Regions from separate parts of the Caproiciproducens galactitolivorans genome, predicted to be linked through region 2. Evidence: riboswitches for the same ligand, from Rfam matches in the RefSeq annotation. Region 2 holds a riboswitch; the other holds the start of a gene.
What was found. A riboswitch is a leader RNA that binds a small molecule or an ion and turns the genes downstream of it on or off. The one in region 2 is predicted to bind fluoride.

Region 1 (7,699 bases), on a different contig from region 2:
TAAAGAGCACAAAAGAATAGGGACTGAGTTGATCGGAAATTTGATTCATACGAGACAGTTCTTCATCAAGCTTTCCGCTTTTCATAGAACTATCCTCTTCTTTTTTGAAATGGGTAAAAATTTTATTCCTTATTGGAGCCTGAAAGGATTCAGCTCCGACAAACATCCCACATTGCATCATCAACTGAGCCTGGCCAATACTTCGGAGAAATGTCGACTTTCCCCCTTGATTTGCGCCCGTAATGATAGTAAGGCGCTTATTTTCTGCACAAACCCGATTACCGATAACCGATGTATTTTTGGTCAAAGCAAGGCTAATGTCGTATAAATTATCAAATTTTCTATTTTCAGATCGGAGAGAAAGTAATTCAGGAATACATAGAGGCATCTTTAATTCCTTCATTTTGTCGTGCAAATTCAAGCAGCCTATATAAAAGGCAAGCTCCTGTTGAAGGGTCAGAAAAAAGTTTCCAATGTGTTCCGCTGATTGTGAAAGAACATTGGTACTTTCGTTAATTGCCCGATCACGTCTTTTTCCAAAATCAGAAGCACCGGCATCATCCCTTGGCGCTAGGTTAAATTCAGGAGAGAAACTCCAATGCCACCAAAAATGCTTTCCTTCTTTGCGCCTTAAAACATAATTCACACCTTGACAATAGTTACCAAGATTAGCACTAATCAATATTCCTTTGTTATCTTCATCTTTTAGTTCATTCAGCAACGCTCTAACCTGTGTAAAATAGTCATCACTCAGTTCATCTTGCAACATCTGAATGAATCGTTTCCAACCTTTTGCATGAAAATTCTGCGAATTACGTACTGCTGCATTACGGATGTTCAACAATGCTTCGGAATAAAGCTTTAGAAGGGTAATGGAGCTTGAATAATTGATTGACAAAGACTGATTAGGCGATAACCACGACCATAATCTGCTCTTCTGTTCCTTTGTTTCACAAGTAATTTTATATAATTTCCTTATGGTATCTGAATTACTAATACAGTCTTTGAGAATATCCTGTCGGTAACGAATTTGCTCTATGTTTTTCAAAGAATGAGACAGGACTTGATCGCATACATTCTCAACCAAGTCGTCCCCGTTGCCCATTGCGGATATAATCCGTTTTAATTCGAGATCATCAGACAATGTTTTCCAATCACAAGAGGGTTTTTCCTGCATATTAAAATCAAAATCATCAGCTAATAATCTGACTTCCATTTTTACCTATTCCTTCCGTACTTGGTACTATTCACATTTTTTGCTTTAGCCGTGCGCTGAGCTGAGCATAAGTAAGATGGTATTTCGAGGCGATGTGAAGTGCATAAGCCAGTCCGTCAGGAGGCTTACGTACAATTTGAAAGGTCCTTATTGTAGGATCGTTTTCATCTACCGTACTCATCATACTGACTGTTTCTTTTCCGTAAGTGGCAAGTTCATCAATAAATGTTACACAAATAGCCGGACAGCCGATTTTCACAATGGCATCCATCATATGGTTGCCCAGCAAAATAGCGTCCGATAGGGTGGTTGAAGAAAATATTTCGTTGATGACAATAAGGCTTTTCGAAGTGGCATGGCTTAGAATGTCATACAGTCGTTCCAAATCATCCTGTAGTTTTCCGTTGAGTGATGATAAATCTTCTTCGCGTTCGAAATGAGTGTAAATCTGGTCAAATAATAAAAGCGATGCCTCTTTTCCCGGAACGCACAAGCCGAGACTTGCAAGATAATGGATTTGCCCAAATGCGCGCGCATAGGTAGTTTTTCCTCCCTGATTTGGCCCTGTGACGACTAAAATCCGTTCCGGAGGCTCCAGCGTAAAATCGTTTGTAACCGGCTTGTTTTCAGAGCCAAGCGACTTTGCCAGTGCAAGATCGAAGAAGTTTAGGTCGTAGAGCCTGTCAGCACCGGACGTAAGCCTGGGATAGCAGAAAGGCAGCCCCCTTTCTTTGAGAGGTGCTATAAATCCCAGCCATGAAAGATAGAAGTGAACTTCACGTGAAAACTGCGCGATAACCGGATCAATGAATTCCAAGTTCCGCATACAGAAATCGTTCAGATCAGAAAAAACATTTGGGTAGCAGGTTGCGACCAGTTTGAGAACAGCAGCTTCCACATGCTCTGCCCGAGGTTCTTCCGTCAGCTTGTGGCGGTACTCTTGCACATTTCCCTGCTGAAAACGGGCAAATAATTCGCGGACGTCAACGCTGATGTCTGGCTGATTCTCGTATTTTCGGACTCGTATGGCGCCGTTTTTTATCAACATACAATAGTGCACCGTGGAAAGTTCCTTTTTCAGATCATCCACGCTTGTTTTCAAGGTAAGGAACTTCTCGCTTTCTTGATAGTTATGCAGATAGTCCACAAATCTCTGTAAGCCTTTCGAAAGTATCGTCTTTTTATTTAGACCATTTACTGCCTCAATGATGACGGAACAATATCGACTTGCAAAATCCAACATTCGTCCTCTGGCCAAATAGTTGTTTTGATAAGCGTCATTGGAAACCAGAATTTTCCTCAATTGATCTTGAAAGGCATTGAGCTCAAAAATGGTTTTAGAAAAAGTGGAAATGAGCTCCCGTAGCCCATCATTTTCAAGGTCACGCATAACATCCTGCCGATATTGGATAATATCCGCATTAGCGAGGGGTGTCAAAAACCAGCGATCCAGCTGGTATGTTTTGTAGCCGGTTAAAATTGGGTGGATTATTTGATCCAAATTTAGGTCTTTGAAATAGCCCGGTTCTGATTCCGCTTCCTGATGAGGAATCTTATCATCATTTGGGAATAAAATGCTGAAGAACGTAAAGCATCAATCCTTTCCAATTTGTGCGTCTGTTGACATGTCACATTGGGTTATTGTATTTGCATATGCAGCAAGTGATCTAAGCGTGTCCGTCATGCGTTCGTTGAATATCATCATATGGCTCGGAGCTTTGAGCTGGACGGAAGAAAAGTTCCATATAGCAACGATACCTGCTCTGACTAGTGCATCACAGGTCGTTTGCGCGCTGATACCTGGTGTCGCAATAATGGCAATCTTCGCATTCAACCGATGGCATATTGCTTCCAACTCATTAACAGGATAAACCGGCTTTCCCGATACGCCTTTTCGAATCAATTGTTCGTTAATATCAAAACCGGCGAGAATGTCGAGACCGTAGACGGAAAACCCAGCATAACCCAAAAGTGCTTTCCCGATTTTTCCAACACCGACCAATACCACCGCACTTGCTGATTTGCAGAGCATATGCTGATAAACCGCTTGAAAAAGTTCTTCCCGATTAATTTCTCTGAAACGTTCTATACCTAACAGAATCTGTATATCTCCCTTGACAGTTTTTGAAGGGATAGAAAGATCCTTTGCGATAGCGTTTAGCTTCAAGGCTTGTATATTTTGGGGGATATTTTGCAAATACTTAAAATAAAGTGGGATGCGCCGCATCATATCATTATCAACTTTCATATAACACCATTTCATAAATTGAATTACCCTGACTTATCCAATTCCTCAATGCTTTGCTTATAAATTGTCGTAAATCCATCAATTAATGGAACAGGCCCCGAATATTTCTCAGTTGGTTCATCGGTCATAAAAATTCCCTCTTGAGCGGTAAGCACCGTAAAAAACAGCTGATGCCATCTACCGCAATTTGTTGTAGAAGTCATCAGCCATTCGTTTCGGCTTGTTGCCAAGGGAGAACTTCATTCCCTTTTATTTAGTTTTCCGTGTTCTCAAAGCGGGCAATATAATGGAATTTTAGTGGTTCCGTCATGCTTGGGTTTACTACTTTTATTTGATCCAGATGGTCGTAACAAACCAGTATTTCAACCTGAATCTCTTTTTCTTCCCCTTTCTTTAAATCGTAATGATCCGGCTGTTTGTTCTGAGGCGGAAGGTTCCACATATTTCCATCCGGGTTAAAAGCTAGATGATTCAGCCTCATTTTCCCCTCTAAGACCGTAATAAAATAACTGCATATTCCCGCTTGAACCGGCAGATAACAAGTGCTCGTTTTCAGACTGGCTTGCCCTGCCAAGGTGACAATATCATCCATATGCTTGCATCTTACTAATTTACGGTTCAATCGTTCATAGGAACCGTTTTCCGGTACAATCATGACGATGCAACTAGCGTATTTTACCACATAAGACGCTACAGATCCAATCATTTGAGACCAACCGTCTTTGGTGGATTTTGTCATTACAATGATATCTATGTTATTTTGGTTTGCACAATCCAAAATCCCTTCCCCGGCGCGGCCAATCACTACTTCTTTTTTCACCTGAAAACCCGGCATTTGATCGGAAACAGCATCCAAAGTCGATTTCATTTCCTTTTTTATCTTATCAAATTCTTTCGCAGAAAACATTGACGCAATATCTTCCCGAACCATGAGCAGTACAATATTCACGTCTTTTGGCATGTATAGTGACTTTACCAAGTCAACCGCTTTCATGCTGCGTTCCGTTCCGTCAATCGGGATAAGGATATTTCTCATGACAGTGCCTCCCATCTGATAAGTCCCCCCCTTAGACGATGAAAAAGGCTGACAACCTCTACAATCTTGTAGAAGCCATCAGCTGTAATCAGCAATTCGGATATTCCGAAGGGGAGCTTCATCCCTTTAAGGGTAGTATAGCACTTTGCATCAGCATCTGCAAGAATTATACTAACTTTTATCAATTGTATTTGCAGCATTGAATTATAGTTGACAAAACACAGTCTTATGACTAAACTTAAAGCAATTAGAATAACGGCGATGAAGTTCGCCTTATACCCCATTTCTGGGGTTAATGACTTCTATTATTATAAATAATAGAAGTTTTTTTGTTGGAGAAAAAAGGAGTGTATCATCATGAAGCGAAACAGAAACAATGTTCGTACTCTCGGATGGGTAGCTTTCTTCGGAGGATTCGGGCAAGATATGATACAGCCCATCCTGCCTGTATTCTATTCCTCAGTCCTTGGCATGAGCAAGGAGATGATAGGGTTAGTAGAAGGTAGCCTTACAACAATCGTAAGCATCTTCAAAATTTTGTCTGGATTTTTGTCGGATAAACTAAAAAAGCGTAAAGCAATCGTATTTATTGGATATTTATTATCTGCAGTCAGTCGATTTTTGTTCGGCTTTGCTTCTACAGCATGGCAGGCTTTTGTTCTCCGCTTTGCCGACGGTATAGGAAAGGGCATAAAGGATGCGCCAAGAGACGCGCTTGTTGCTCAATCCGCAAAAGAAGGGGAAATGGGATTTTCCTTTGGCTATCAGCGCACACTTGATACATTTGGCTCTGTTGTTGGCCCACTTGCTACCGCCGGTCTCTTATGGCTTCTTGCGAAAAATATTATGCGATACAGAATTATTTTCTATATTGGCGGATTGATTTCAGCCATTACCCTTTTGCTGATTGTTTTTTTCGTGAGAGAAAAGTCTCAACCGGATTCACCCCAAGGGAGTAAGTTTAATTGGACACTCTTAAAAGGCAAATTCCTATATTTTCTGATTATAATGCTAATATTCACTTTAGGAAATTCAAGTGATTCCTATTTAATTTTACGTGCTCAAAATGTAGGTGTCAGCGTCATCGCAATTCCTGTTGTATATGCACTGTTTAACCTATTCTATGCGCTCCTATCCACACCGGCAGGTGCGTTGTCCGATAAAATCGGGCGGGTTAAAGTCATGCAAGCCGGGTGGCTGATTTACGCAATCGCCTATGTCGGGTTTGCTCTTGCAAATCAAGCATGGCAAATCTGGATCATTTATATCTTTTACGGGTTCTATTATGCGACGACAGAGGGTATAGCAAAAGCGTTAGTTGCACATATTGTGCCTGATAATCAGCGTGGCACAGCATACGGATTTTTTAATGCTTCTCTCGGACTAATGTCCTTACCTGCAAATTTAATTGCCGGATTCCTATGGGACAAAGTTGCACCGGCAGCAACTTTTTATTTCGGAGCTGCTTGTGCAATAATATCTTTAATTCTTTTAAGCTTTTCAAAATTAGAAAGATGTGCTGCCGATTAGGCAATGCTAAGAAATTGCTGCGCAAAAAAGAAACAGCATTTGGGAGACAATAATATATGGATAAAACAACTAAAAAGAAAAATCTCGCACTTGAATTTATTCTATTATTTGGATTAATCAGCGCCTTGGGGGATATTACTTATGAAGGAGCGCGTAGTATCTATGGCAGCTATTTAGGTGTATTGGGTGCCAATGCCGTGGCAGTTGGACTTATAACGGGTTTTGGAGAATTCCTGGGATATGCAATCCGGGCTGTTTCGGGATATTTTATTGATAAAACCGGTAATAGCTGGATTGTGACGACTATAGGCTATGCTATGCTTATTTCAGTTCCATTACTGGCTTTGGCTGAGCATTGGGAAATTGCAGCACTATTTATTATTCTTGAACGAATTGGCAAAGCGGTACGCAGCCCCGGCAAAGATACTATGATTTCACATGCAACAAAGCATATAGGATCTGGATTTGGTTTTGGTATTAGTGAGGCTCTTGACCAGATCGGCGCAATTATTGGGCCTCTTATTTTTACGGTATGTCTTTCATCTTTTGGCGGGTATAAGCAGGGGGTTCAAATTATGTGGGCTCCTGCAATTTTAACGATTGCCGTCGTATTATATACAAAGCATAAGTATCCGAATCCGTCGCAATTTGAAACAATCACCGTGTCCGGAGGGGCAGCAAATCAAAAACCGCAAGCTTCAAAAAGGAAGGTATCGGCTGATTATTGGTTATATTCTCTGTTCATTTTTTTTAGTGTTCTTGGCTTTGCCGGCTTTCCTATACTTTCCTATCACTTTTTATTTCAAAGAATATTAAACCAAGCGGCAATTCCAACATTATATGCAGTTGCTATGGCAATTGATGGATTGCTTGCTGTTTTTATCGGAAAGCTTTATGATCGTATGGGAATAAAAGTTCTCGTATCTATTTCGCTTTTAAGTATTGCTGTATCAGTTTTAGGCTTCTCTACTTCAACTGCTTTTGCTGTCATCAGCATTTTATTGTGGGGATGTGTAATGAGCATTCATGAAACTGTTATGAAAGCAGCAATATCTGATATTACCCCTGTTGCCGATAGAGGAAAAGCCTTTGGTTATTTTAACACAATATATGGAATGGCAATGTTAATTGGAAATTCAGCCATGGGTTTTATATATGAGCGGTCAGTTCTTTATGTAATTCTGTATGCCGTTATAATAGAAGTACTCTCTATTGCTGTATTCCTTGCTTTTATAAATAATCTTAAACGTGAACAGAGAAAACGTAGTTAGACTGGTTTCGAATCGCAACAGTTGCTTAACATATCTGATTTGCTTCTTTTTTCCATAAGTACTGTCTTTCTCCAAGTTCCAAACCGATCACGAGCTATTTTATTACGAAAACCGACTTCCCGAAATCCACACTTTTGAAACAACAAAATGCAAGAATAATTATTATGCATTATTGTCGCTTGTAACGTCCAAAATCCTTCTTTTTCTGATTCTTTTATGACTTTATCTAATAGCAATGTTCCAATTCCTTGATGCTTTGACTTGTTTTCCACGTAGACACTAACTTCAGCTACACCAGAATATGCAGTTTCATTTGAAACAGGCGACAACGCAATCCAACCGAGAATTCTCCCGTTTTGCTCATATATGTAACGGCATTTCTGTAGATATGTTTTGTT
Region 2 (16,297 bases):
TTACAATTTTATATTGACACTTTTCGATTTGAAGCATATAATGTATCATATCGAAGACTTTAGATTTGAGGAAGTGCTATGGACTACTATTTGGATAACACAAAAGTGTTTAAAGCGTTGGGAGATCCCAAAAGAGCGATGATCGTAGATATGCTTTCCTGCGGGGAACTTTGTGCCTGCAAGATTCTGGAGAAGTTTGAAATGTCCCAATCCACATTGTCTCATCACATGAAAACTCTGTGTGGATGTGGGATTGTTAAAGCGCGGGAAGAAGGTAAATGGACGTATTACTCGCTGGATGATGATACTATCCGTAAAACGAAGCAATTTTTCTGTGCGATCACATCCGATAAGGAGAATTGTATTTGCAGAGAAAACGCAAACTGTTGTAAGGGATGTAATGAAAATGAGTAAATGTTGTTGTTCATCCGAAAACTGTTGCCAGCCGCAACCGAAAAAGCCGATTAACATCGATTTTCTATATCTGGACCACGACCATATGCGGCAGATGCCAGAATACTGAAAAGGTACTGGACGAAGCGGTTTCCAGTATAGCCGTGGTGCTTAATGCGGCGGGATATAAAGTCAAGGTAAACAAAGTAAATATTGCAACGAAAGAGTTGGCGATTCAATATCAATTTATCAGTTCGCCGACCATCCGCGTAAATGGAAATGATATCGCTGTAGAGCTTAGAGAATCACTTTGCGAGGATTGTGGAACGCTTTGTGGAGAGAATGTTGACTGCCGCGTATGGGTATATAATGGAGTCGAATACACATCCCCTACAAAGGAATTGATTGTAGACGCAATCCTGCGCGAGGTATATAACGCTGGAAAACATGAGCCTGAGCGCAAAGCCTATCAGCTTCCTGAAAATCTTGAAAAATATTTTATATCCAAGGCACATAAGGATGAAACTGAACTGTATGAAAAAAGCGGTAATATGATATGAGCTGAGAAAAAACACAAGGAATTCTGTTCGGCCCCGATTCACCTGTTGTGCTGGCCTGCGCGGTTGGCGTATTGACGGAAGTTCCGATAATATGTACGCTAGTACATTTATCACCCGCCATTGGTTTCCCGACCGGCGGTTGGTAACAAATAAATGATATTAAAGGAGTTATTTACTATGAAAAAAATGAAAATATTCGAACCAGCCATGTGCTGCCCAACCGGACTCTGCGGTGTGGGCGTCGACCCAGAACTTATGCGTATCTCTACAGTGCTTGACACGTTAAAAAAGCATGGTGTAATTGTTGATCGCTTCAACCTTAACAGCGCACCTGCCGAATTTATCAAAGACAAAACCATTAACGCCTATATCAATGAAAAAGGAACAAGGGGATTGCCAGCAGTAATAGTTGACGGCAAGATTGTCATTACAGGCCGATACCCCACTAACAAAGAATTTACGAAGCTGCTAGATCTTCCCGAAGATGTGTTGGAAGCCAAAAGCCAGCCTATTAAGGTAAAGGTTACTAAGAAAAATTCCGGCGGTTGTAATTGCAAGGGAGGTTGCTGTTAAATTGAATTTATTCGACCCGCAAAAGATCAAATTAACGAAATACCTTTTCTATACCGGCAAGGGCGGGGTTGGTAAAACCAGCGTCGCCTGTGCCACCGCCGTATCACTTGCGGATAGCGGCAAACGTGTGCTGCTTATCAGCACCGACCCGGCTTCCAACCTGCAGGACGTGTTCTCTATGGAACTGTCTAACAAGGGTACTCCTATCCCCGGTGTACCAAATTTATATGTGGCCAACCTTGACCCTATACAGGCCGCAGCTGAATATCGGGAGAGCGTAATCGCACCTTATCGGGGCAAGCTGCCAGCATCCGTTATCGCAAATATGGAGGAGCAGCTTTCCGGCTCCTGCACCATAGAAATAGCGGCGTTTAATGAGTTCTCCAATTTCATAACAGACGCAAAGGTTCAGCAGGAGTATGACCATATTATTTTCGATACTGCTCCTACCGGCCACACCCTGCGAATGCTTCAGCTTCCTTCTGCTTGGAGCAATTTTATAAGTGAAAGCACTCATGGCGCATCCTGCCTCGGCCAACTTTCCGGTTTAGAGAGCAAAAAAGCGATCTACAAGCAAGCCGTGAAAACGCTGGCAGACGGGGACCTGACCACTCTGATTCTTGTTACCCGTCCCGAAACCGCACCGTTTAAAGAAGCAGAACGGGCTTCCGGTGAATTGTCTGCATTGGGTGTTAACAATCAAATACTGGTTATAAATGGACTATTGTTGGAACATACAGATACCCTTTCTTCCAGCCTTTACGAAAAACAGCAAACAGCTATTTCGGCTATACCGGAAAAATTAAAGACTTTACCAATCTTTATGGTACCGTTGCGATCCTATAACGTAACCGGCTTGGAAAATGTGCGTGCTTTGCTTACTACCAATTATGTGTCCACTAAGCCACGGAAGTTAAATACTGACCATATTCCCTCACTCAGCAATATGATCGATGAACTGGCAGCAGAGGGCAAGCGCGTCATATTTACGATGGGCAAAGGCGGAGTTGGTAAAACAACCGTTGCGGCTGCTGTTGCGCTCGGCCTTGCAAAGCGAGGTAAGAAAGTCCACCTTACCACTACTGACCCGGCTGCGCATCTAAAATTTGTGATAGACGAAACCTGCGGTATATCCATGAGCCATATTGATGAAACCAAGGAACTCAAAAAGTATCAGCAGGAGGTGCTCTCCAAAGCGCGCGCATCCGGTATGAGTGACGAGGATATTGCCTATATCGAAGAAGATCTCCGTTCACCCTGTACGCAGGAGATAGCTGTTTTCCGCGCTTTTGCGGAGATAGTTAACATGGCAGACGATCGAGTGGTTGTCATAGACACAGCTCCCACGGGACACACTCTGCTCCTATTGGAGTCAACGCAGAGTTATAATCATGAAATTGAGCGCACTAAAGGCGAAATACCCGAATCGGTGGCACGGCTGTTGCCACGGCTGAAATCAGACGAAACTGAGGTCATTATAGTAACCTTACCCGAAGCAACTCCGGTCTATGAGGCTCTTCGTCTTGAGGAGGATTTAAAGCGTGCAGGCATTGCCGCCAAGTGGTGGGTGGTCAATCAGTCACTTTATGGCACGGATACTTCGAGTCCCATACTGACAGCTAAGGCTGCTGGCGAAATAGAATGGCTCAACCACATCAACGAACACGCAAATGGGAAATTCGTACTGATTTCATGGCATCCTGAGGATATCAAAGGTGACCGTTTGTTGGAACTGTGAGGAAAACAAAATAATAAAAGTCGCATTTCTGTCACCGTCAAATCGTGAACCATAGTATGCTTGGTGCTGAATACGGCACATCTTTTCTATTGCCGTGCTTAATGGTTAAAAAATCCTCGATGGGAATACCTATGGGAGGACAATGCGCCCTGAAATCCAAAACTTTATACGATACAAAAAGCAAACAACGAAATTAATGAAACCTCTGTAACGGGACTGTCTTCCCTGTCGCAGAGGTTTTATCGTTTTCAATAGAGCAGCTAAAAAAAATAAACAATAGGAGGAATCAAATTGCCCGGCACAAGAATTGTATGAAACTCCCGGTGCTTCCATATCGCCAAAACCTGGGTCTCTGCGGATAAACAAAAAGCAGCCACAGGAAGCGAATCGTCCGTTAAACGGTTAGCTTTTATGCTCCATAAGGTACAATATGTAAGAATGCAGGAAATTGGAAAAATCAAGATTATTACCAGCAAACCGGCATATCAGAGAAACTTAAAGCATATTCAAAAATGTTTATTTTTTAACCGGTATAGGAAATGTCCGAATTCTGCCTACTGTATCTTTCATAAGATATCCGCAGAGCCAAGGCAATTCTATTACATCGAATTTTCTATACCTTGATATCAAATTAAAAAAGGAGAGATTTTTATGGCAAAGGAAAGACTATGTTACGGGTCGGACGGTTTAGACGCAACTGATATCCCGGAATCAGAGGAATTTCTGAACGCCTGCATGTACACTCACTTACCAATAACGCAGGAGGGACGCGAAGCGGAGGTCGATCGGGAGTATGCCACGAGCTTGCGGTCCGTTCCGTATTGCTTGGTACGCTGGGCATACGGAAACTTACGACGATTGGCATATCGGACCTAAACTGGTGGATTAAAATATGACACAGAGGCTTCCCTGTTAATTATCAGGGAAAACAAATTAAAACCGGCCTTCTGCCATAATTATTTCATCCAGTTAGGGCAGGAAAAGGAGGAGCCGTTATGGGATTACAATTTACAGTAGAAATGAAAATGTCAATGCAGGAGAGACGAAAATGAACATATATCATTTTTGTGCGGCACAGCACAAAGACAGCATCATGCACGAGGGACTTACGCTGGGGCAATTTCCGAAACTTGTAGACGGCGTGTATAAGCTCATACCGCGTTGTCAATGGCTCACTACAGAGCCTGACCCACGCAAGCAAAGCTGGGCAACCCGAAACTTAATCGATTATAGCCGCACAGCGTATAGGCTGACCGTTAATATACCAGACAACTATCGCAAAAAGCTTATACGGGCGATTGATTTTGTGGCAGATATGCCGGAAGAAGCTCAACAGATTGTGACAGGGTGGGATGGCAGCGACAAATGGTATATTTATCGCGGTATTATTCCAGCAAAGTGGATTGTGGGCTGCCACAGAATGGAAGGCGGATGATCATGTCTGAAATGACGCCTAGGTCATCAGGGAAGTTTTCCTCAAAATAATCGTACTCGATCTGCTCTTTTAGCTCAGGATGGGATTCCCGTTCGTCTGGTTCTCGATAAGAATTGCCTTGCAAAGCGAGAGCCGAAATCCGTTCCGTATAACTCGGGTTAGCCATCGGGTTATTCGCCAGGATCCATAAATACATAAAAACAGGAAGAAAAGATAATACCAGTACTTCCACAAAGAATGAAATGCCTACCACCTTGACCGTATTGGTCACACCGGAGCAGAAAAAAACCTCATCGACTATAACGCTAACGACACCATCCACGCATCCCTTGTTTACCGGGGAGACGAGAAAACAGCGCGGAAATTTATAGACGCACAGGACCAGTACCTTGCATCCAAACAGGGAGGAAAAACAAATGAACAATAATCAGGTTCTTGCGATTTGGGGCAGCCCGGATAGTGGAAAAACCACCCTTTCTGTGAAGATCGCAAAAGGACTGGAAGCAATAAAACGGAGCGTTGCGATCGTCACCTGTGATGAAGAAACGCCATGCTTCCAGTCCTGACTCCTGCCGGGAAGCAGAATCACCCCTCTTTAGGTGAATTGTTGTCACAGTCCCGGATTTCCCAGACAGACATCTTAAAATATTCCGCACCATATGGGGACGAGATCAGTCTTATTGGCTATCGTTTGGAAGAAAATGAAACAACCTATCCTATTGTGGCGAAGCTCTCCAAAATGCGTACGGTTTCCGAGGAACTCGACTATGAAATGTATAAAGAAATAAAAATGTATTTATCTGTGCTTGCAATCATTGGAGGGATTATTCTGGCCGCATGCGCTTTGAATAATGACTGGAAAGGGTTTCTGTTTTGCACAACCAAGGGGAAGATTTCCTTGTCTATTACGGCTCTTGTGATTTTTGTAACCCTTATACGCGTTATCCGGCTGACTAAGCCGGTTGAATTCAGGAGGTAGATTTTATGTATATGCCTATATCATTGTATTCAAAAACCGTATGATGCCACTAACTTACCCGACCGCATTTGAGGATGGATGCTTGGTACTTGAGTAAATACATATGTTCTAGCAAGATTGCAATATATTCGTGCTGATTTTCATTTGCACATTGCAAAGCCACTAAAAATTGTCCAGTTTCCAGCCACTTTTTGCGCTATTTTATTATTGTTTGAACGTGCGGCTGCTAGCACAATTATGATTTAAAAGCACTAATATCAAATTTTTCGATATAGCGATATATCTGAATGCAGAGAATACAAAAACACTAGAATAAAATAAAAGACCGGAATAAATACGGTCTTTCAAACGATATATTGTTAAATTTTCCTTGCAATTTTTGTTTTTCCAACGTTACTGTATTGGGGGCAGCTTCCAGAGAACCTAGGAGAGGAACCTTTATTCCTATGTGATTGCGCCAACAATCCTTTGTGATACATAAAAATTATTTGATAACAAGGGTAAAAGCATATACTTTTACCCTTTATCATTCATGGTCGAGGTGACTGGATTCGAACCAGCGGCCTCTACGTCCCGAACGTAGCGCTCTACCAAGCTGAGCCACACCTCGAAAAATCGGCCCTCTTTGGGGCCATGGCTGCGGAAGAAGGATTCGAACCCTCACAAACAGAGTCAGAGTCTGTCGTGCTACCCTTACACAATTCCGCATCAAAATATCGGCAACTTATAATGACTTTATGGCTTTGTCACACCATATATTGTATTCCGTTCACCCCGTCAATACCTAACCTATATCGTAATGGGGGCTAACGTGTCAGCGAGATATATTCTACTACATTCAGCAGTAAAATGCAAGTTTTTTTTTTAATTTTTTTAGTACTTTGTATTTTTTCAGAACTTATTATAAAATTCCCGGTTTATGCCATCTTTTTTTGAAGTAACTTCTTCCTGCGCTCTGCGGGGGAGACAAGGTGCTTTCTCTGTGATAGGCGCTCCTTTACGCACCTCCGTATTTACACAGGCAATATTTTCTCCGCAACAGCGTAAAAACCTCATAAAAAATCATACAATAAAAAAAATTGTAAAATTAGAATACCACATCCTAGAATTATGATATAATAATTTTATAAAATTTCGAGAAAATTCAAATCATATATAAAAGCAAAATGAAAGGAGGATTATTTAGTGAAAAAAGGATTAAAAGTGGTCTGTTTCATTGCAAACAATTTTGAGGATTTGGAATTGTGGTACCCCGTTCTAAGGCTTCGGGAAGCAGGTGTAACCGTTCATCTGGTCGGAGAAAAAGCCGGCGAAAAATACATCGGGAAATACGGCGTACCTGCCACTTCCGATTATGCGTTTGGGGACATCGCCATCGAGGATTACGACGCACTTCTGGTTCCGGGCGGCTGGGCTCCGGACAAGCTCCGGCGTTTTCCGGAAGTGATCGAGATGGTTCGCGCAATAGACAGAGAAAACAAACCAATCGGTCAGATTTGCCACGCAGGCTGGGTTCTGATTTCCGCAAAAATACTGAATGGAAAGAACGTCACAAGCACGCCGGGTATTAAAGACGATATGGAAAACGCGGGAGCAAAGTGGCTGGACAAGCCCGTGGTTGTGGATGGCAATATCGTTTCCAGCCGCCGGCCGCAGGATCTACCGGGGTATATGAAAGCTTTTCTTTCCCTTCTTGAAAAGCGTTATCCGGATTCATAAATACGAAATCTGACGATTAAGATACTCGTATTTCACCGCCAAACAAAATACAAAAAAGGACGAACAAAGTATGATAAAAACAAACGAAGACGGCACGCTTGACATGAAGGTGCTCGAAATAAGCGATATCATCGACATCTCTTTGTTGCAAAAATTCCAGGATAATTTTGCAATCGGTATGAATTGTGCCAGTGTGACCGTAGACCGTAACGGCACCCCGGTAACAAATCCCAGTTCCTATACAAGATTTTGCGACGGATTTGTCCACCAGTCTCAAATTGGTGACCGCCGCTGTGCCGAATCCCACCACCGCATGGGCGAAATGGCCGCCCGCTCCGGCAGGCCGTTTGTCGGACAATGCCACGCGGGTCTGATTGATTTTGCCGCACCGATCATCATTAACGGCGAACTGATCGGAACCGTTTTGGGCGGACAGGTACTTTCGGAAAACCCCCGGGAGGAGCATTACCGCAAAGTTGCAAATGAAATTGATGTTAGTGGGGACGGGTTGGTCGAGGCGGTAAAAAAGATCAAGGTTACGGATATGAAAAGCATCAGCGCCGCCGCGGAAGTTTTGTTTATTGTCGTCAATGCACTCGCCAAAAACGGCTATGCAAAAATTGAGCTTGAACATCTCGCTAAGCTTTTGGCAAATAAATTCATCGAGATTTCGTCCACTCTGGAAGAACTTGCGTCCTCCGCGCAGAATATTACGGAACGGCAACAGGACCTGAACGAAGAGATTTCGCAAGTGGAAACCATTACGGAAGAAATTAATGATGTTTTGAAATCCATCACCCAAATCGCATCCTATACAAAGATTCTGGGCATCAACGCATCCATAGAATCGGCTCGCGTCGGGGAGGCTGGAAGAGGATTCGACGTCGTTGCAAAGGAAATTCAGACCTTGTCCCAAACTTCCAACGATACGGCCGAACATATCATGAAGCTAACAAAGAAGATCAAGGAATCCATCCAAGAAACCGTAAACAACTCTAATATCACTTTACATACGACCCAGGAACAGTCAAGCGCAATGGAGGAGGTTTCTGCCGTGATACAAGAATCCGTTCATATTGCCGATCAGCTCAACAGTCTAATGAAGCAAAATTAAGGAACGCCTGCCGAAAACGGCAGGCGTTCCTTAATTGCGTTCATTCTTTTGCGCCATACTCTTTTTCATATCTTTCAATGCATACTCGTATGATCTTCTTCGCTTCCTGCGCGTCCTGTATATGCTCAACAGCCGTAGCTTTTCCTTCGAGCTGCTTGTACACGGAGAAAAAGTGCGACATTTCTTCAAGCACATGTTTCGGCAGTTCCGTTATATCGTGATAGGCGTTATAGGTAGGGTCATGAAAGGGAACGGCAATAATTTTCTCGTCCACAAACCCGCTGTCCAGCATTGCAATGACACCGATCGGGCGACACCGAACAAGAGAAAGAGACTGTATATCCTCAGTACAGAGCACAAGAACATCCAGAGGATCACGGTCTTCCGCTATCGTGCGAGGAATAAACCCGTAATTTGCGGGATAATGCGCGGAAGTATAAAGAATTCGATCCATATAGAGCGTACCCGTACCTTTATCAAGTTCATATTTCGTTTTACAACCTTTCGGAATTTCAATGACCGCGCAAAAATCGTCTGTCTGGATTCTTTCTTTGGAGATATCGTGCCAAATGTTCAAAAATACCCCTCCAATATTCTTTTCGATGCCCCCTTCAAACGGGGTTTGAGTATGGCTATTATAGCTAGTCTGAGCGGAGAGCCGAGAAGCCGCCCCTCTTTCCCCCTCCCCGGAGTAAACAAAAAAGCTGATGCCTGCTGTGTATGCCACAGAAGTCATCAGCTTTAAAAGCAATTTTAGCATTCGCTATGGGAGAACTTCATTCCCAGTAAGTATTCTATCATAATCCAATAAAATGTCAATGTATTTCGGAGACAATCTGAACACACTATTCAATCCCCAGTTCTTTCTCACGCTTTTTCAATATTTGAAATGTTTCCGAAAAATCAAGGGTTGCAAAGTAATCCATCGGGGTTTCCGCACGCCGGATTAATTCAACAGGCCCGTCCTCTTTCAGGAGCAGCTCCGCAGAACGCAGGCGACCGTTATAATTGTACCCCATGGCGTGCCCATGTGCTCCCGCGTCATGTATTACCAGCAAATCGCCCTTATTGATTTTCGGAAGCATACGGTCAATTGCAAATTTGTCGTTGTTTTCACACAGGCTCCCAGTAATATCGTACCGATGGTCGCAGGGCGCGTTTTCTTTGCCCATAACCGTGATATGGTGGTACGCCCCGTACATTGCCGGGCGCATCAGATTTGCAGCGCAGGCATCTACGCCGATGTATTCCTTGTAAATATGTTTTTCATGGATTGCCGTTGTGACAAGGCAGCCGTATGGCCCGAGGATGTAACGCCCGAGTTCGGTGTAAATATCCACATTTTTAAGTCCCGCCGGAACCAGAATTTCTTCGTAGGCCATTCGGACGCCTTCGCCAATTTTTTCAATATCCGCCGGTTTCTGTTCGGGGCGGTACGGAATGCCGATTCCGCCGGACAGGTTAATGAAGGACACGGCAATTCCCGTCTGCTTGTACAGGTCAACCGCCGTACGGAATAAAATACCCGCCAGCGTCGGATAATACGCGTCATCCGTTGTATTGCTTGCCAGAAAGGCATGCAGACCGAACCGTTTCGCTCCATACGAACGCAGCTTGAGAAACCCTTCCTTCAACTGGTCGTAGGGGAACCCGTATTTTGACTCACCCGGATTATCCATAATTGCGTTGCTGATTTGGAAGGTTCCGCCGGGATTGTAGCGGCAGCAGATAGTTTCCGGAATACCCGTGGCTTCTTTCAGATAGTCAATATGCGTAAAATCGTCCAGGTTAATGATTCCGCCCAGCTTTTTTGCCAGCACAAATTCCTGCGCAGGCGTGTCATTGGAAGAGAACATGATATCGCTTCCGTGGAAGCCCACCGCGTCCGCAAGCATCAGTTCTGTTAAAGAAGAACAGTCCGTACCGCAGCCTTCTTCCTTCAACAGGCGAAGCAAAAAAGGATTTGGGGTTGCCTTTACCGCAAAATATTCCCGGAAACCGGGATTCCAGGAAAAAGCCTTTTGCAGCCTTCGCACATTTTCCCGAATTCCCTTTTCGTCGTAGAGATAAAATGGAGTGGGGTATTTTTCAGTAATTTTTTTTAATTGTTCTAGTGTAACAAACGGCTTCTTCAAGAAAATCAACTTCCTTCCATCATTGTGATCAGCGTAATTTCATTTTTCAATGCTTCTTTAAAAAGCTCAATCAGATTCCGTTTTTGGGAGTACAGGCAGGTTGATTCGGATCCTGCCGCGGTGTCCCCTGTCAGTACGTTTTTCGAGTCCGCAATCAGCCGGATTTGGTGCTGCCCGGTTTTCGTATGATAAACCTGCGCCCCATCCAACGCAAACGGCGGGTCGGTGATAATCACGACTTTCAACCCCCGAGCGACAGCCCCCTTGATCTGGGGCATCAGCTTTGAAAGCGTCTGCCCGGAAACGGCGAGATAGACCCGCTCCTTCGCCTTGTCAATCATGTTTTTCATTTTGTCAAAAATATTTTCTTCGCCCTTTACGGTGATATAACCCCCGGTTTCCTCCCTTTGCTCCGGGAGAACCTGCGTAAGCAATTGTGCGTATTCCTGCATGCGGCGAATCCGGTTACCGCAGAATTCCTCCGCCGGAACCGGAAGGTAGTGGGTTGCGGTATCCTCTTCTATAAACGCCGCGCCCTTTTCCACAAGGCCGGCGAGCGCCGTATACGTATTCGAGCGCGAAATCCCCGTCGCCTTCGCCGCTTCGTATCCCGTCATCCTGCCCTCGGAGCAAAGCATGAGGTAGAGCACCGACTCCTGACGGGTCAGCCCGAAATAGCCCAGCATTTCAGCGGCATCCATGCAATCCCTCCAGTAGTGTTTCTTTATAGGAACACTATAACCGCTTCCGGGCAATTTGTCAATAGCGTATCATACAAAATATCCGCCCGGCGTGAAAAAACAGGCAAAAAAGCTGGGGCGTATTCCGCCCCAGCCGTCATGATTGCAATCGCAAAAGCGGCTATGGTTTCCCATAGCCGCTTTAGATTTAGGAATCATCAGCTTTCAAAAATTTTGTCGTGAATTTTCTTTTCCATATTTCCAAGCGCTCCGGCATTGATTTTCGAAAGAAGCCCCCGCTGTACTTCGTCGTAATACCGTTTCGCGCGGGCAAGCTGTTTTGTTGCCTTTGCGATTTCCGCCTTATAGTCCGTCATGATCGCGGCAATCTCCGAGCGGTGTTTCTCATCCGTTTTCTCCGCAACCGCGGTCTTGTAAATATCGATGACCTCGTCATCGGGGCGGGACGGGAAGTATTCATGCGGCGACGTGCTGTCGAACACGCACAGGCCAAGCTCTCTTAAAACAATCATGTCCACGCTGTTCGGGTCAAAGGCGCAATGGTATACCTCTGTTTCATATCCCGCGGCGCAAGCATACTCGGCAATCTTTTTTAAAAACGTGGACTTGCCCGTTCCGGGCCGCCCTTTGATAAAATACCGCTTTGCAAGATGGGATGTAAGGCTGTCGATATAGTCAAGGGAACCGTCCATGGTTGCCGCGCCGAAAAAGCGATGAATCTGCTCCCCTTTTTTCGCAAGCGTATTCCCGCCGATTACCCTTTCAATCGTATCGGATGCCAGCTTGTTGGCGGCAGCAAAATCCATATTCGATATATAAATCTGCTCCCATCGGTCATGAATTTCCAGCGCCGCGGCAAAATGGCGGCGGGCCGCCTCCAGCCCTGCAAAAGTCTGGTGCAGGTTTTCGTCATTCAGAATTGCAGCAACGCTGAATTCTTCTTCATCATAAAGCGGAAAGTTGATAACACCGGCGCTTTTTTCCGGAACGATCACGCCTTCCAGCGAATTGTCCAAGCAGTTATGAATCAGCTCGACATGAAAATTTTTTTCAAGCGCGTCGGCGCAAATGTTCCCGACAATATCCGCTACTGCAACGGACGGATAACCGTCTAAGCGGACAACCGTACGCAGGCGGCTGAAATTTGACTCAAAAAAGCTCGCATAGCCCCTTGCGCTATTGGACCGGATATAATAATTTAACGTATATTCGGGCAAAATATCCCCTCCTCACTTATCATGCCGGCTTATTCCATGATGTACGAAAGGAAACTGCTCGCATGGAAAGAACGGCATATCTATCAAATTATATGTCACAGCTTTTATTCCATGCATAAAAACAGCGAACCCGTTTTTCAGGTTCGCTGAATATTTATTTCTTTTTCTGTTTTTCTGCGATATCCCTTGCGGCAACAATGCCGGTCACAGAAGCCTGCATCAGACCCCGGGTGATTCCAGCCCCGTCTCCCACGGCGTACAGATTCTTAATCGCCGTTTCAAAATTATTCCCAACGGATATCTTCGAGGAATAGAATTTCACTTCTACGCCGTAGAGAAGCGTATTTTTGGAATACAGTCCGGGCGCCAGCTTATCGAAGGCCCGCAAAGACTCCACAATGCTTGTCAGATGGCGATGCGGCAGCACAAACGAAAGGTCGCCCGGCACCGCGTTTGTAAGGGTCGGAATCGTCGTGGACTTTTTCAGCCTTGTATAATCCGTACGCCTGCCGAGGAGCAGGTCGCCAAGCCGCTGCACCATAATACCGCCGCCGGTCAGCATATTGCCAAGCTGCGCGATATAGCGCCCGTATTCAATCGGCCGTTTGAACGGTTCCGTAAACTTGGTGGAAACAAGCAGCGCGAAATTGGTGTTTTCGCTGTGCTTATCCTCATCCGCATAGGAATGCCCGTTCACAACCGCGATTCCTCCGTCGATTCCCCCGTCGTAATGCTCCTCGCTAACAATCCCGCCGGGGTTCATGCAGAAGGTGCGAACCTTATTTTCAAACGTATCCGAGTAATAAACCAGCTTGGCCTCGTACAGATTCTTCGTCAGGTGATCCATCACCGCGTTCGGGACCTCTACACGCACGCCGATGTCCACTTCGTTATTGATGGTAGCAAGATTATTCTCCTGCGCGATACGCGCAAGCCAGTCCGCACCGCCGCGGCCCGGGGCGATAACGACATAAGGCGCGCGCACCAGGGTGCGTTCCCCCTTGGAATCAACAAGCCATACGCCCTTCGCCTTTCCGCCCTCCACTTCAATCGTATCCGCCGTAGTATGCTCGCGGAATTCAAAATTCGGACGGCTGGAAAGATAGCGGTACATACCGCGCAGGACTTCAAAGGAATATTCGGTTCCCATGTGGCGTACCGGGCAAGGGATCAGCCGGATGTTCTCCTTGCGCGCCTCATAGGACACTTTTTCCGCGAATTTGTCGCTTTTTCCAAACACCTTACACGGCGCTCCATAATGGAGATAGATCTCATCCGCATAATGAATCAATTCCCTTGCTTTTGCAACCGGCATATAATCGGTGATATTGCCACCGACTTCCTCCGAAAGGGAAAGCTTTCCATCGGAAAACGCGCCGGCACCCGCCCAGCCATTCATAATATTACAGGTAGGACAGTGGGCGCACTGTCCGGAAGTCCTTGCCGGGCAGGCGCGGCGGTCTATCGCGCTGCCAGAATCGACAAGCAGAACCCGTTTTTCAGGGGCGAGCTTATCCATTTCCAGGGCAGTAAAAATGCCGGCTGGGCCGGCTCCGATTACTATAACGTCATAATCAAACATATTTTCAACCCCACGTCTTAATTTTGAGCAAAACATAGGTATTATACCATTAAAAACAAATTTGTCAAATACTTTCTTCAATCATCCGGGAGAGTGTCCGCTCAAATGCTTGGTCATCCTGTTTGGTACGTTTTCTGATTTTTCCGGTTCTTCCACCGGCGCGCCGCACTTCCTGGCCGAGCGCGCGTTCGAAAAGAAGACGGTCCATGTTGGAATTGTCGTAAATCATCCCATTCTGGTTCAGCACCTTCGCTTCCTTGGCAAGGGCCATTGCCGCCACGCCGAAATCTTGGGTAACGACGATATCCCCGGCTTCAATCAGGTTGACAAGGCGGATATCCGCGCTGTCACGCCCCTTGTCAACGGTAATAACAGTGCTGTAACCGTCATGAATCTCGTGGCTGGTATCAATCAGCATTGTGACCGGAAGGGCTTTTTCACGCGCCAGCCGAACGATAATTTCCTTTACCGGGCAGGCATCCGCATCCACCAGAATTTTCATCGACCCATCGCCGCCTTCAAAATTATGCCATTTTATTATAGCACAAATCCCAAATTTTTTTTAATTATAACAGTATTGTAATGAATTTGTTACAGTTTTAATACTTACATTGACATTTGTATACCTCCGGAATATGATTTATTGGTAAACGTATACCCGAAAGAAGGAGATTTATGCGAAAACCCGCCCTTTTACTCTGGCTCGTCTTGTGCATGATCGCTCTTGCCGCATGTACGGCAAAGGCAGAACCTTCTTCCGTGCAATTGGCATTATCCGCGCCTTTGGAAGACGCTGCTGCGCAAACCGTCTATACAAACGAAGAATTGGGATTTTCCTTTGCAATACCGGACAGTTGGGAAACGGAAAATTATAAAGCTGTCGTCAGCGAAAAAACGCTGAAGGATGGTTCAAAAAAGACCACCATCTCTTTTGAGTTTCAAGGGGATGCGGAAAACCCTTTGCTCTCCATTTCTCTTGTTCCTAAAAAATCATGGGAGTCGGCTAAACACACAGCAAAACCGATCTATCTTGGCACAAGGGGAAATACTGTCTATATTGGTAAACTGCCGAAGGAATGTCCCTACGACGTAGGAACGAAGGCGGATCTGTACAACAGCATGATCCTCCCGACGGAAGAAGTAAAGAAACGGTTCAAAATATTAAAAAATACCGATTCACAATAACAGTAAGCTGCCAAGGACACTGGCGGCTTATTTTTATAAGATCGCGATGATTTCGTCCAGCGTTTTAACACAGGCGTACAGCATTTTATTCAGTTCAGAATTTGGCTTTACCATATCCGGCACCATTACCGTTTTCATGCCCGCGCGGTAAGCCGAGGTAATGCCGTTGAGGGAATCCTCAACCGCCATACATTCTGTGGGCGGAACCTGAAGCGCGGCCGCCGCTTTCAGATAAATATCCGGGTCCGGCTTGCTTTTTTCCAGCATATCCCCGCACACAATCGCGTCAAAGTACGGAAGCGTATTCGTGCTTTTCAAATGGTGCAGCGTGGTTTTCCTCTGTGTGGAGGTTGCAACCGCAATTTTATAGCCGTTCGCCTTCAGATAATCCAATAAAGTGTAAAGCCCCGCTTTCACCGGAACCCCATTTTCCGCAAGGTATCCCTTGAAGTATTTGGTACCGAGTTTGATAAAGTCCTCATAAGGGAAATCCTTGCCATAGGCGTCTTTGAAGGCTTTTTCCACATATTCATACGTGAAGCCCATAATCTGCCCGTAGATTTCATGAGCGTCCGCGCAATGAAGCTCCTGCCCGGCTTTTGCCCAAGCCTGCATCTTGACGCGTTCCGTGTCAAACATTGTGCCGTCCATATCAAATATGACTGCTTTGATCATTGTATCAACCTCACCATTTATTTTAAGGGCGCAAGCAAGTTCTGTCCGTTTTGAATTTTGCTGTAATTATACAATACCCCATCGTCCAAGTTCAGCCGGATGTGCGCGGAAGCGGCCTTTCCCAGCCTTTCTTCGTACTGCTCCAGCCGACGGAGCCGTTTCACCCGCGCCGCTGATTTTCCCTTGGATTCCCCGCGGTTAAGCCCTTTTTCCAGCCGCTGCCGCGCTTCCTCAAAATAACCCAGCACGTTACAAAGGGTATTTTCGTGATATGAATGCATATAGCAAAGC

Region 1: it holds a riboswitch for fluoride, as region 2 does, so the genes downstream of both, P9B68_RS09120 (redox-sensing transcriptional repressor Rex) here and P9B68_RS04130 (inorganic diphosphatase) in region 2, are expected to answer to the same signal.

Annotation. Positions count from the first base shown of each region.
Region 1 is NZ_JAJUFJ010000011.1:92,484-100,182, reverse strand. Features, by position in the region: gene P9B68_RS09130 (MutS-related protein) at 1-1,216, opposite strand, end outside; gene P9B68_RS09125 (MutS-related protein) at 1,248-2,717, opposite strand; gene P9B68_RS09120 (redox-sensing transcriptional repressor Rex) at 2,811-3,464, opposite strand; fluoride riboswitch at 3,651-3,720, opposite strand; gene P9B68_RS09115 (universal stress protein) at 3,718-4,500, opposite strand; fluoride riboswitch at 4,563-4,635, opposite strand; fluoride riboswitch at 4,749-4,812, shown strand; gene P9B68_RS09110 (MFS transporter) at 4,858-6,030, shown strand; gene P9B68_RS09105 (MFS transporter) at 6,087-7,301, shown strand; gene P9B68_RS09100 (GNAT family N-acetyltransferase) at 7,298-7,699, opposite strand, start outside.
Region 2 is NZ_JAJUFJ010000003.1:135,861-152,157, reverse strand. Features, by position in the region: gene P9B68_RS04190 (ArsR/SmtB family transcription factor) at 79-414, shown strand; gene P9B68_RS04185 (DUF2703 domain-containing protein) at 474-953, shown strand; gene arsD (arsenite efflux transporter metallochaperone ArsD) at 1,131-1,526, shown strand; gene arsA (arsenical pump-driving ATPase) at 1,528-3,264, shown strand; gene P9B68_RS04170 (beta/alpha barrel domain-containing protein) at 4,313-4,699, shown strand; gene P9B68_RS04165 (hypothetical protein) at 4,650-5,021, opposite strand; gene P9B68_RS04160 (P-loop NTPase family protein) at 5,116-5,265, shown strand; gene P9B68_RS04155 (hypothetical protein) at 5,250-5,678, shown strand; tRNA gene P9B68_RS04150 (tRNA-Pro) at 6,212-6,288, opposite strand; tRNA gene P9B68_RS04145 (tRNA-Gln) at 6,313-6,386, opposite strand; gene P9B68_RS04140 (type 1 glutamine amidotransferase domain-containing protein) at 6,864-7,397, shown strand; gene P9B68_RS04135 (PocR ligand-binding domain-containing protein) at 7,468-8,511, shown strand; gene P9B68_RS04130 (inorganic diphosphatase) at 8,552-9,088, opposite strand; fluoride riboswitch at 9,231-9,304, opposite strand; gene P9B68_RS04125 (diaminopimelate decarboxylase) at 9,357-10,646, opposite strand; gene P9B68_RS04120 (TrmB family transcriptional regulator) at 10,652-11,347, opposite strand; gene P9B68_RS04115 (hypothetical protein) at 11,545-12,564, opposite strand; gene P9B68_RS04110 (NAD(P)/FAD-dependent oxidoreductase) at 12,719-14,146, opposite strand; gene P9B68_RS04105 (YaiI/YqxD family protein) at 14,211-14,648, opposite strand; gene P9B68_RS04100 (hypothetical protein) at 14,822-15,331, shown strand; gene P9B68_RS04095 (HAD family hydrolase) at 15,365-16,006, opposite strand; gene pglX (BREX-1 system adenine-specific DNA-methyltransferase PglX) at 16,024-16,297, opposite strand, start outside.